DNA from 2 places in the Nostoc sp. CCY0012 genome. Region 2 is predicted to be linked to the other one. Evidence: riboswitches for the same ligand, from Rfam matches in the RefSeq annotation. Region 2 holds a riboswitch; the other holds the start of a gene.

Region 1 (4,433 bases), on a different contig from region 2:
GCTTCTTGATAAATGTAGTAAACCAGCAGGTTGGTAGAATTTAGGGGGCCACCACCTGTAATTACATAAACTTGCTCAAAGCTGCGGAGTGTAAAAATTGCTGTGGTAATAGTAGCAAAGATGACAGTGGGTTGTAATCCGGGTAAGGTCACATGCCAAAATTGCTGCCAAGCATTAGCACCATCTAGTTCTGCGGCTTCGTAGCGACTGGGAGGAATGGCTTGCAATCCTGCTAAAAATACCACCATATTGAAACCTAGTTGTTTCCAAATACTCAAGATAATTAACACCGGCATAGCCCAAACTGTACTTCCTAACCAGGGAATGGGGGAAATACCAAATACATTTAAAAACGCGTTGACAGGGCCAGTATTTTGAAATAGCCAGCGAAAACCTAAACCAGCTGCAACTAAGGAGATAATGGAAGGTAAAAAATAGGCACTCCGCAGCACTCCCCGCAGGGCTAAAGATTTATCTAGTAGTACCGCTAACGCCAAAGGAATCACTAAACTGGGAATAACGGTGGCAACAGTAAAATAAATCGTGTTCCATAAAACTTGCCAAAAATCAGGAGTGAGAAACAAGCGCCAGTAATTTCTCAAACCTATCCATGTAGTACCTGTAGAGGTGAAACTTCCAGCAGTAAAACTCAGATAAAACAAATAAGCGATGGGCCAGATGATGAAAATACCCAATAAAATCAGCGCGGGGGACAAAAAAGTCCAAGCGGCAAGTGTATCATTATCCAACCAAGACTTAGTATATGTTTTTGGCATCTATAATTTTTCCTCTTTGCTATGAACCTCCGCCCTGATTCTACCGTTAGCTTGGTTGCTCCCAGCGTTAATCATGACCAAATTTCTGCCAGCACTCCTCTGAAACTGGGAATAATGGCTTCTGGTAGTGGTAGTAATTTTGCAGCTATTGCCCAAGCGATCGCAGATCAGCAACTCAATGCTCAAATTCAAGTTTTAATTTATAATAATCCTTCGGCGAAAGCACCAGTCAGGGCAGCTAATTGGGGCGTGGAAGCTGTATTGTTAAATCACCGGGACTACAGTAGCCGGGAAAGTTTTGACACAGAAATTGTCAAGACATTGAGACAATATGATGTTGAATGGGTGATTATGGCCGGTTGGATGCGTCTTGTCACACCAGTGTTAATTGATGCTTTTCCCGAAAAAATAATTAACATCCATCCGAGTTTATTACCAAGTTTCAAGGGCATTAATGCCGTAGAACAAGCCCTAGCTGCGAAAGTCAAGATTACTGGCTGTACAGTACATCTAGTTTGTTTAGAAGTAGATAGTGGCCCAATCTTAATTCAAGCTGCTGTACCAGTATTACCAGACGACACCCTAGAAACACTCCACGCCAGAATTCAAATTCAAGAACATCGAATTTTACCACAGGCGATCGCACTGGCCGCCGCCAGGGAATTATCAGTTATATAGTGGATCACGTGGGTGATCACACCTAGAATTTTCAGATAAACTGTGATCGCTATTCGAGTTTCAGATTCATGGCTTTTAAATATACAGAAGCACTTGTTACCATAGCATCATTAAATTTTGATGACGTAGTAAATTTTTATATAGATTTACTCAGTAAAAAACCTGTTATTTACATTCCCAATGTTTATGCAGAGTTTCACATTCCTGGTATGCGATTGGGTATTTTCCAACCTAAAAAAACACACGCATCTGAATTTGCTAACTCAGCAAAAAGTACAATCAGTTTATGTTTAGAAGTGAGTAACTTAGAAGATGCGATCGCTCACATAACAAATTTAGGTTATCCACCCCCAGGAAAAATTTCCATTGCCTCCCACGGTAGAGAAATTTATGCATATGACCCCGATGGCAATCGGATAATTTTACATCAAGGTAATTCGCCATCTTCAAAGGTAATATGACAAATACCAAATCTGTCAATGCAGACAGTCTAGAAATAATATCATCTAAAAGATAGAGAAATATTATGTAATCTTGTCACCCTAAATCCTTAACAATATCAGCGCCGCGATTATCTTCAAGGTCGATTTCTATCAGCACCAATTATCTATCTAAAGGAATAGATGATGAACAATATATTCCTTTGTTAGAACTTCATTTACTTTAATTTAGATTGTTCTTGCCAAATCAAAATGTTAATGTATAATTCAATATAAGCTTGAGTAAGTCAGCCTAATCCAGCGAGTGATAGCTCATAACGCTGGAGCGGAGGAACCAAATTATGGGGCGTATCTCAAAATCGATTATTGATTAAGATTTGAAGCTTAAAAGGGAAACATTGCTCCCGACTTCTCAATCTAAAAATCCCAAATCGACTAGAGAGGGGCATCTCTCAGCCCTAGCCCGTCAGCTAACTTCGTAGGCATTGAGAGGAGACTGAAGAGACAGCATTTTGATAATGTTTTGATCTCATCAGTGTCCGAGGCTGGTACTGCTCGGTTTTTTGTACCCGCACTGAGTTCTGTTGAGGTCAGTAATGTTATTACAATTAAATTTAGCTGCGATTATTGCGATCGCAGGGCAGACTGCTTGGAAAAAAGCCAAGCCTGTAGTTGCGCGAGATGTTTTTATCCTACCTACCTTGGGGTTTTTAGGCGTTATTGCCCTGTGGTGGATTGTGGCACTGCTCAATCATGAATTAATGCCCACTCCACCGGAAGCCTTTATCGCTAATCTTGATTACATATTAAATCCATTTTATCAACGAGGCCCTGGTAATTTAGGAATTGGCTGGTTGTTGATAGCTAGTCTAAGACGGGTATTAATTGGTTTTTTATTAGGCGCGATCGTGGCGATTCCTTTGGGATTCCTCATTGGTATGTCTAGATCGGCCATGTTAGCGTTTAATCCCATCATTCAAATTTTCAAACCCGTATCACCTTTGGCTTGGTTGCCTATTGCCTTAGCTATCTTTAATTTGGCAGATCCTTCAGCAATTTTTGTAATTTTCATTACTTCTTTATGGCCCACAATTATTAATACTGCCTTAGGTGTTGCCAGTGTTTCCAAAGATTATCTAGATGTGGCGCGGGTATTAGAAATGCCACGTTGGAGGAGAATTACAAAAATTATTTGGCCTGCAAGTTTGCCCTATATTTTTACAGGATTACGCATTAGTTTAGGGATTGCTTGGCTAGTTATTGTTGCTGTAGAAATGCTCACTGGTGGTGTGGGTATTGGCTTTTTTGTGTGGGATGAATGGAGTCGTTTAAATCTCAGCTCAGTCTTTTTAGCCGTACTGGTAATTGGTGTAACTGGATTAGTTTTAGATTATGCAGTGGGCAAAATCGAAGAATTTGTAACCCACAGGCCTAAAGCTTCTAACTAACAAAATTTTACTCATTAAAACCTAGCAAGACGCAATGTCATTCTGCGTCTTAGCCTGAATTTGCCGAAAAATCATTGATTACCACTGGAGCCAAAGAAATGGGTGATCATCATTGGAATCGCCGTGACTTTATTAAAGGCATAGGATTAACAACAACTGGGTTAGCGCTGTCATCCTGTGGCATTACTGGAAATACTGGTGCTGGAAGACTGAGTGCAGAAGCCTTAGAGGTGGAACCAGTCGTCAAATCTCAAGATTTAGAAAAACCTGATATTACCGTTGGTTATGTCCCTGTTAATGATTGTGCGCCATTTGCGATCGCCTGGAAAAAAGGTTTCTTCCGTAAATATGGTTTGAACGTCACACTTAACCGCGAAGCGAGTTGGGCGACATCCCGCGATGGATTAATTTTTGGTCGTTTAGATGCTTCCCCTGTGGTGTCTGGTGCTGTGACTAACGCCAGAATTGGTGCTGAAGGCGCACGTCACGCCCCCTTATGTGCAGCTATGACCATTCACCGTCACGGTAACGCCATGACTATGAACAAAGCTATGTGGGACTTTGGGCTACGTCCGTGGTTTGAATATCAAAAACAATATAGCGATGGTGCATTAGAAGCCTTTGGGCGCGATTTTCGCAACTACTTTGCCAAGCAACCCACAGAACGCAAAGTCTGGGCCGTAGTCTTGAGTTCTGCCATTTACGAATACTTTATTCGTTACTTATCCGCAGCCGCAGGCGTTAACCCATTACAAGAGTTTCGCGTCATTATTGTGGCACCTCCCCAAATGGTGACGAATGTGCGAATTGGGGCTATGCAAGCCTACATGGTAGCTGAACCGTGGAACACCAGAGCCATCACAGGTAACGAAGGTATTGGCTTCACCTTCGCCCAAGGTAAAGAAATCTGGTTAGGACATCCAGACCGATTATTGGGAGTCATGGAATCTTTCATTAATGATTATCCCAAAACCTACCGTTCCTTAGTTAAGGCAATGATAGAAGCCTGCCAATATTGCAGCAAACCAGAAAATCGTCAGGAAGTAGCCGAACTCATTACAGACCGTTCCTTTACAGGTGCTAGACCCAGA
Region 2 (4,433 bases):
AAAAGCCCATGCATAAGTATAATTTTTTTTAGCTGGCGTTTTATATTGGATTGCCAAACAGGGTTCTAAATAAGATTGACTAGGCTGCAATACTGCTGTATTCCCAGTAAAACCATTAAGTTCTTGTGCAAGTTTGAGATGAATTTTTTCGATAGCTTCTTGAAAAACTAACTTTAACTCTTGGGGAGGGATACCCCGAATCATACCTGCAAGTAACGCTTGAGGCCCTGCTTCAATCCAGATTGTCAGTTCTCCAAAGCGTAAACTTTTTATCCCAGTTTCTTGAGATACATTAAAAGAGTCTTGGACAAAATCTTGAATAGCTGTCAACATCGCAGATACCAAATCTGGATCTTGAGTCGTTACCTCAGTTGCGACTAAATGTTGCAACAATAACCCAGTTTGTTTATGTATTAAAAATACTTGCTCAACGCGATAAACAAGCGATCGCAACAGGACAATTTCTGCAAATGATTTGCCAGTGCGTCGTGCTTCTAGTGTCCATTTGAGGCTCTCTGGTGATAAGCTATGTTCCAAGGTTTGATTCAGGGATTGCATCATCTCATTGAGAACTGTCGCAATTGCTTTGCGGGTGGCTGGGCCAATGATGGGAAAAAATGCTTCGGATAGCACATTTTGGTCTTGCTGTACAGAAGCTTGAATGGCCTCTTCCACCGTTGATACAATAGCTTCACCCAGTTTTTTATCTTGCTGCGATCGCAACAGTACTGCTTCTGGTAATAAACGGCTAATATCTTCTGGGTGAATGTGAGGATTATCTAATCGCTGATAAAGATTTTCCAGTTTAGTCGGTTCAAGTCCCAGAAGTAAACTACGAAGTTCACTCAACTCATCAATAACTTTTTGATCTTTGTTATTGACAGACAAATCAGAAGATTGGCTATGACTACCCACAACTTGAGTAGATACTTTACTTCTGGCATTAGGAGCATAGTCTTTCATTACCCAACTCCCCTTAATTCACAATTAATATTAAGTTGCATTGATTCGATATAAATTCATCAAATAATCAGGTGATTTTGACTTAAAATTCTGATTTATTTTCTGTACTTAATCGAATAGCTAAGTCGGTAAATAAGGCTGCCAAATTAGAACGATCAGCTTTGTTTCGACGCAGTTCCTGTGCTTCCCGTTCTAGTAAAGCCAAAATCTCTTCATATTTGTGCTGGATGTCATCTTGCAAACTTTTAGATTGGTTGAGAATTTGTTCGCGTAATTCCCTTTGACTATGAGTATTTTGCTCATCAACTTGAGCAATTTTTTTCTCTAATGATATAGTTATATTATTATGTTCTTCAGTTAGTAGGGTGACTTTATGGTCACGTTCTACCTGTTCATTTTTCAATCTTTCTGCTAAAGAATCTATTTCTTGTTTAACGTAACTTTCTAAAGCATCTAAACGTTTTCTTGTTTCATCACGTACATTAGAAAATTCTTTTAATAAGCGTTCTTCTAAGCGCACAAACCTTTTTTCAAATTCCCGTGATTGACTACCAAAAAGAATATCTCTAACTTTATCTAAATTGTTAACTTCACTAATACCATTACTAGTAAGCTGATGTGACCCCTGTTTAACTAGTTCGCCTGAATTATTATTGATGTATTCTTCAGGTGGGTTCATACTTTTAATCCTGATTAAATCTGAAGTTTGGTGTAATTTTTAGCTACGGGGATATCATAATATGGGGTTTAGTTTCTAGTCAAAACGAAGTATATTTAAATACAGAATTACTTTGTATCTACCTGAAGAGATAAATTTAATGATTGAAGGTGCGTTGCGCTGGGCGACAACACACCCTACTAATGAAGGATTGGGGTGATTGGATTAATCAATCCGATTGGGTATACCTAAAACACCACAAGGAAAATTAGCACCTAGTGTCTGGATAATGGGGTGATTAACTGATTTGCATCCCAAAAACAACACATCCGCCGCTTCTGATTCCACAACTTTTGTGAGTTCGGTTCCCACGCAGCCAAACCGCAAATGAGATTTAAAGGAACCTTCCCATTCTTCAGCCAAACTACGTGCTTGCCAAAGAATTATATCTGCTTGCTGGAGATGAGTTGTAGGATTTTCTTGTAAACAGGAACTAATACCCCGTAATTTTGCTGGAGTTAAAACGGGGGTAAAAGAATGGGAAACTTCACTAACAGGACATTCCAAAGTAGGCACAGGTTTAGCAAAGCTCAACACCCCTGGATACTGACTGCTATAATTATTTTCGACTACATAAACAGCTTGTACTGTAACTTGGACATTGGTAGCTAAACGCGTTTGATGAGCAATCCAAAAAGCTATATCTAGAGCGGTGTGACTGTTAGGAGAGGCATCATAGCCAACGATTAAGCTAACAGATTCTGCTTTGTGATCTTTTTGAGAAAAAGGTTTTTTCGGTTCTGGTAATAATACCATTTGACCAATTAAGTCATCTCGACCTATGGCGCTTTGCAGGCGCACTAACATTGGCTTGATTTTCACAGCTTTACCTTCTCCCCAAGGAAACGAATAATGAATGAGAAGCAGGGTAGAACACAGATAGCCCATATCCCAGAGGATATACATGTGATATCCGCAAGAAAGCCCCAATAACAAATGGTATTAAAGCCAATACTTTGGGGGTTTCCTTCCATTGCCGACGGAGTTAGCTGACGGGCTAAGACTGGAAGATGTCTCTCGTAAGATTAGCCCCAAACATTGGTTCCTCCGTTCCAAATCCAGTGTCGATGAATTTGAATTAGGCTACCCACTAAAAAAATGATAGTCTAATTTACCAATTTTGCAAAAGTATTTATCGAGTACATTGAAGGTCTGATTAAAATTACTTAATGGCCTTTTGAGTTTGGCGTGACAACTATAACTTTTTATGTAGGCGATCGCTAATTATATACAGTCATTAACAGACACATATTCTGGTTTTAGGTTGCTACACCAGAGATCAAGCCCATTTTCTATTGACAATACATGAAGAACGCAGCATAGGCGATCGCATTATTTCCCATGTGCGTCAAATTTAGGGGCAATTTTCAATATAATATTATGAGATCTATTTCTTTTGGCAGTTGAACTATATCACTGATTTTGATGAGCCGTACCGCAATCGCTAAACTAAGCGTATATGTAAATTTACCCACCTACTCCGGACTCACCTTAAAATAATGGATTTTAGTCTATTACTGGCTGAAAATACTGATATTATTCTCAATAAATGGGTTACAGCAGTTCGTAAAGATAGAGAGATTGAAAGTGCTGATGATTTAACTTATACAGCCATTCAAAATGATCTTCCTGATGTCTTAGACGCAATGGTAACAGTACTTTCTAAGTCTCAGGGAAGTGATATCCAGTCGATAATTACGGCTAGCTGGCATCATGGGGTTCTGCGAGCTAAACAAGGCTTTGACCCCACAGAAATTGCCCATGAATATCATTTGCTACGAATGGTAGTATTTGATACTTTGGAATCTGATTTATTAAAAGGAACACCTTTAGAGATCATTCGAGCAATGCGTTTGATTGATGCAGTAATCGATGAAGCGATCGCTCGGTGTGTTAATAGTTATGTTGAAGAACGCTTACGAGAGTTAAAGCATTTGCAGTTGTCATTAACGCTACATAATCAGCAACTAAATCGCTTAATTGTGGCTAATCAAGATTATATTGCTCAACTAGCACATGATTTGAAACACCCTTTAAGTTCGATTATTGGCTACTCAGATCTATTTTTACGCCAACAACGCAAGAAGCCAAACGTCAGAGATACTTATACCAATTTAGAACATATTGAGCGCGTACTACGCAATGGCAGACATTTACTGCGTTTGATTAACGATGTGTTAGAAATTTCTCGGTATGACGCAGGACAGATGAAACTCAACCCAGTCAAGACTGATGTGCGTGAGTTAATCGACAACATATGTGAAATGTTGCAGCCTTTAACAGAGGAAAAAAATTTACGTGTAGTGGTGGATTACGATAGCATCCCTCAGGAAATAGTCACAGACGAGTTTCATTTACAACAGATTATGACCAATCTTGTGAGTAACGCCATTCGTTACACCAAGTCCGGGACTATTAAAATAAAATGCCAGCTAGTGGATAATGATAAATGGGCGATCGCAGTTGCTGACACCGGAATTGGTATTGCACCAGAAAATCTAGAGCAGATATTTGAACCTTATTTTCGGGCTAATGCAGGTAATCAGCCTTATCTACCAGATAGCACTGGTTTGGGCTTGGCAATAGTTTCTCGTTTAGTTAAATTATTGCAAGGTGAAATTGATTTAGTATCTGAGGTGGATGTGGGTTCTACTTTTACAATTACTCTGCCTTTGAAACTAAATCTACCGCAAGAGTGAATCCCAAATTACTGTAACAACAAACCTTGTTTTTCTAACTTAGCTAACGCATC

What was found. A riboswitch is a leader RNA that binds a small molecule or an ion and turns the genes downstream of it on or off. The one in region 2 is predicted to bind cyclic di-AMP.
Region 1: another riboswitch for cyclic di-AMP. It lies ahead of ntrB (nitrate ABC transporter permease); the one in region 2 lies ahead of ACM0OS_RS00455 (universal stress protein).

The regions. Positions count from the first base shown of each region.
Region 1 covers NZ_CAWUDM010000034.1:31,089-35,521, forward strand. The annotation lists gene ACM0OS_RS11980 (carbohydrate ABC transporter permease) at 1-776, opposite strand, end outside; gene purN (phosphoribosylglycinamide formyltransferase) at 798-1,454, shown strand; gene ACM0OS_RS11990 (VOC family protein) at 1,523-1,915, shown strand; cyclic di-AMP (ydaO/yuaA leader) riboswitch at 2,174-2,394, shown strand; gene ntrB (nitrate ABC transporter permease) at 2,491-3,342, shown strand; gene ACM0OS_RS12000 (ABC transporter substrate-binding protein) at 3,441-4,433, shown strand, end outside.
Region 2 covers NZ_CAWUDM010000001.1:94,494-98,926, forward strand. The annotation lists gene ACM0OS_RS00445 (OmpA family protein) at 1-963, opposite strand, end outside; gene ACM0OS_RS00450 (hypothetical protein) at 1,046-1,642, opposite strand; gene ACM0OS_RS00455 (universal stress protein) at 1,847-2,488, opposite strand; cyclic di-AMP (ydaO/yuaA leader) riboswitch at 2,644-2,776, opposite strand; gene ACM0OS_RS00460 (sensor histidine kinase) at 3,181-4,380, shown strand; gene rnc (ribonuclease III) at 4,389-4,433, opposite strand, start outside.